Regions from separate parts of the Plantactinospora sp. CA-294935 genome, predicted to be linked through region 1. Evidence: riboswitches for the same ligand, from Rfam matches in the RefSeq annotation. Region 1 holds a riboswitch; the other holds the start of a gene.
The links. Region 1 has a riboswitch for cyclic di-AMP ahead of ACQEVC_RS16840 (coiled-coil domain-containing protein). Riboswitches for the same ligand answer to the same signal wherever they lie in the genome.

Region 1 (2,185 bases):
GTTACGGATCAGGAACGCGGACAGGTCGTTGCCGTACTTCATCTGGTCGTCGTTGGCGGCCCGGCTGAACCCCGAGTTGCGCAGCGACCAGTCACAGGCGCGGCCCTTCGGATGCTCGAACGGCCCACCGGGCCGGAAGCAGCCGACGAACCTCTTGAAGCCCGCCCGGCGCACCTCGTTGTACATGTGGAGTGTCCGGGCGGTGATGCAGCCGCCGGTGGTCGGGTCGTCCCGGTTGCAGGGCAACCCCGGGAAGCCGTCCGCCATCCCCGGCCCGGGACGGGCGACCGGCGATGTGGCCGCCACCAGGCCCTTGTCGGGGCGCGAGTTGCCGCCCACCAGGGCGAGCGCCTTCTTCGCGTCCGACTGCTGCTTCTTGATGATTTTCTCTTGCGCGGCCTGCTTGGCGACCTCCTCGTCGATCGCCTTCTTGGCCGTGCCGACCGCGTCCCGCGCCTCGTTGAGCGCCCGGAGCTTGCTGTTGTTGAACAGGTTCAGCTCGTTGAGCGCCGAAGCCCGCTCCATGAACGCGCTGGACGAGGAGTCGGCAGAGTTGTTGCTCAGCAGCATCGCGATGGCGCTGAGCTTGCCGCTGCGGTAGGACTCGGCCGCGATCTCGCTCGCCTCCGGAGTGAGTGCCGCCAGCCGGGCCTCCGCCTGCTTCAACTGGTTGCCGAGCTGCTGCTGCCGCCGCTGGGACTTGGTTCGTTCGGCCTTCGCCTCGGCGAGCCGCTTGCCGGCACTGGCGAGCACGTCTCCGAGCACCGGCGAGTCGGCCTCTTCCTGAGGGGCCGGTTTCGGCGCGGGCGCCGCCGACGCCTCCGACGGGACCACGACCAGAGCTGCGGCGGTGAGCAGTGCCAGGGCAGTCGCCAGCCTTCGGCGTAGGGGTGCCCTCACATGTATCCCTTCCGTCGGCCGCCGACCGGGTTAGCTGACGGGTTCGGGATGGAAGTGGTCCCTACCGCTCTCGCGGATTCACCCCAGGGGTGCGTGGGTCCCCGGCTCGCCGTGTGGCGATTAGGCGGCGATCAGCGCCGGACCACGCGGTATCCGGCGGCTATGAACGGCAGACAGCATACCCGGTTTCACTTCCGGAATGGCAAGACCCGTTCGCGGCTAAAGGCGTTGCCAGGCAACGACTATCAGTAATCACCGCGTGTCGGAGGCATCGAAGGACGTGCTTTGCCCGCCATTATCGACTAGCTGCTGTCGGCTATTTACCATGCGCGTTCCCACCCCTCCGACGTGCGGAAACGTGTCCAGGATGGTCGTTCGGTGATTCTCCGGTCACCGCCTGCGCCAGGGTGTTGTGCCGAACAGCACACCGGCCACCGTACCGGCCGAGAGGAGACCCGCTGTCACCACGCCGCGGTGCTGGGACAGCCAGAGTTGCGGACTCCGTGTCCGGTACGGCGTGCCGAACGCGCCGTGCGCGCCCGGGTCCGCCCCGGTGCCGTCGTCGACCGGGTGCCAGAGGTTGGCCGGTCGACTCCGGTCGGCCGGCTGCTCCGTCTGCTGGCCGGAGTACCCGGTCCGGGCCAGGTACCGGTCGAGCAGCCCGGGCAGGCACCGGTTGCCGAGGATGGTGCCGACCGTCGAGGCGCCGACCCAGTACTCCCGCCGGCCCGGCCGGTCGGCCGCGTACACGATGGCCCGGGCCGCCAGTTCGGGCTGGTAGATCGGTGGCACCGGTCGGGCCCGGTTGCGCAGCCGGGACAGCACCCAGTCGAACTGCGGGGTGTTCAGCGCCGGCAGGTGCACCATGGTGAGCCGGACCGGGCTCCGGTCGTGCAGGAGTTCACAGCGCAGCGACTCGGTGAACCCGACGATGGCGTGCTTCGCGCCGCAGTACGCGGACTGCAGCGGGATCGACCGGTAGGCCAGTGCCGACCCGACCTGCACGATCGTGCCGGTCCCGCGCGGCAGCATCCGGTCGAGCGCGGCCCGGGTGCCGTGGACGTACCCGAGGTAGCAGACCTCGGTCACCCGCCGGAACTCCTCCGGCCCGATCTCCGTGAAGGGCGCGAACACCGAGGCCATCGCGTTGTTGACCCACAGGTCGATCGGCCCGAGTTCGCTGGTCGCCCGGTCCGCCGCCGCTTCGACCTGGCGGTGGTCGGCCACGTCGGTCTCGATCGGCAGCGCCACACCCCCGGCCGCACGGACGTCCTCGGCCGCGCCC
Region 2 (2,185 bases), 1.0 Mb from region 1:
CGGCCAGCGCCTGGTTGTTGAGTCGCAGCACCTCGTCGTCGAGCCCGCCGACCAGCAGCAGCGTCCCGGCGCGTACCCGGGGCAGGTCGGCGCCGGCCAGGTCCGGGCGACCGCCGCGGGAGACGACCGCGTACACCCGGTCGGGGCGCTGCGCGGCGGCCGAGAGCGCGGCGGCGGCGCCGGTGCTGGCCCCGAAGAGTCCGATCGGGAGCCGCCCAGCCGGTTCGCCGGTCGCCAGCCAGTCGACGATGCCGACGAGCCGGCCGGTGAGCAGGCCGATGTCGAAGCGCAACTCCCCGGTCCGGTCGTCGAGCGCCTCCTCGTCCCGGGTCAGCAGGTCGACCAGCACGGTGGCCAGGGCATGGCGGTTCAGCGCCTCGGCCACCATCCGGTTGCGCGGGCTGTGCCGGGAACTGCCGCTGCCGTGTGCGAACAGGACGATCCCGCGTGCGTCGGCGGGGACGACCAGGTCGCCGGTCAGTCGTACGTCTCCGGCCGGAATCGTGGTCTCGGTGGTCCGGGTGTCCATTCGACTGCCTCCCATGCCTCTTCCCGGCGGAGAGTCGCGGGTGTGACGCCGACCGCCGTCCTGTCGGTCTTACCCGGCGGCGCCGGGCTCAACCACACGCCGCCAGCCGACCGGCGCCCGGGTTTGCCGGTGCGCAGTCGGGGAAGGCCGGAACGTCCGACCAGGCACCGGGACGGCCGACGTGCCGACCGGCAGACGAACGTGAGGGACGTTATGGCCCGCCAGAAATCCGGCAAGGCGAAGTCCGGCCCGGCCCGCACCGACGAGCCGGGGCAGCAGAATCCCGACCGGAGCGAATGGGCGGACGAGGCGGCCAAGGCGAGGTCGCTCGACGATCCGCGCCGCACGCCGCCGCGTGACGCCGTGGGCATGCCGTCCAGCGGCGAGCGGTACTCGGAGGATCCGCGCGACCGCTAGGTCGAGGTCGTACCGGCGCGACTCATGATCGGTAGCCGGGTGAATTTTCCACGGCGGATCATCCCGGAATTCCCGAGGTCGGCCCGGTTGGTCCGGTAGGCTGACCCCGGTTTCGCCCGGTGGCGCACCCCTCCGCGCCGGCGTGACCGCCGCCGAATCACCAACGAGGTGAGCCGGGGACCCAGGTAGGTGGGGTGAGTCCGCAACCGCGGTAGGGGCTTGTTCCGTCCCGAACCCGTCAGCTAACTCGGTAGGCGGGCGACGGAGGGACATGCATGACGGGATCCACACGTCGGCGGTTACCGCTGGCCCTGGCCCTGCTCGCCACGTTCGGCGCGCTCGCCGGCGCAGCGCTCCGGCCCGGCGTGGCGGAGGCGAACAGCCCCGCCGTTCTCGGCGACGAAGGCGACACGCCGCTCCTGCGCGACGTACTCGAATCGACCGGCCGAGGTTACCTACAGGCCAAGAACGCGCTGGTTAACACCCAGGCTCGGCAGGCGAAGATCGCCGCCGAGCTACGCCGGGTGGAGGGACGGATCGCCGAGCTGCGCCCCCGGGTGGAGCAGGTGGCCCGGACGGCGTACCAGACCGGCCGGATCGGCCCGGTGCTGGTACTGCTGCACAGCGGCTCGGCGGAGGAACTCCTGGAGCGCGCCCGCGGCCTGGAGGTGGTGGCCCTGCGGGACAACGACGCGCTACGCGCGCTGGGGCAGGCCCGGGAGCGGGCCACCCGGGCGAAACAGGCGCTGGACGCCGAGGTGATCGAGGAGCGCCGGCAGCTCGCCATCATGCTGCGGCAGAAGCAGGCCGCCGAGCGGGCGCTGGCCCAGGTCGGCGGCGCATCCACCGGAGGCTTCGTCAACGCCAGGTCACCGGTGGCCCGGCCCGCGCCACGCGCTGCCGACGGCTCCTGGCCGCCGCAGTCGTGCAGCCGGCCCGACCCGACCACCACGGGCTGCGTCACGCCGCGCACCCTGCACGCCTTCAACGAGGCGCGCCGGGCCGGCTTCACCCGGTTCACCGGGTGCTACCGCTCCGGCGGCCCCTACGAGCACCCGAAGGGGCGGGCCTGCGACTTCTCCGCCGAGGCGGGCGGCTTCCGGGGTGCCGCCACGGGCGCCAACCGGACCTACGGCAACAACCTCGCCGCGTTCTTCGTCCGCAACGCCGACCGGATCGGCGTGCTGTACGTGATCTGGTACCGGCAGATCTGGTTGCCGACGACCGGGTGGAAGTCGT

Region 2: another riboswitch for cyclic di-AMP. It lies ahead of ACQEVC_RS12300 (coiled-coil domain-containing protein); the one in region 1 lies ahead of ACQEVC_RS16840 (coiled-coil domain-containing protein).

Annotation. Positions count from the first base shown of each region.
Region 1 is NZ_JBNJMU010000001.1:3,749,657-3,751,841, reverse strand. It holds gene ACQEVC_RS16840 (coiled-coil domain-containing protein) at 1-900, opposite strand, end outside; cyclic di-AMP (ydaO/yuaA leader) riboswitch at 904-1,037, opposite strand; gene ACQEVC_RS16835 (SDR family oxidoreductase) at 1,291-2,185, opposite strand, start outside.
Region 2 is NZ_JBNJMU010000001.1:2,743,473-2,745,657, reverse strand. It holds gene ACQEVC_RS12310 (dienelactone hydrolase family protein) at 1-529, opposite strand, end outside; gene ACQEVC_RS12305 (hypothetical protein) at 743-946, shown strand; cyclic di-AMP (ydaO/yuaA leader) riboswitch at 1,087-1,218, shown strand; gene ACQEVC_RS12300 (coiled-coil domain-containing protein) at 1,222-2,185, shown strand, end outside.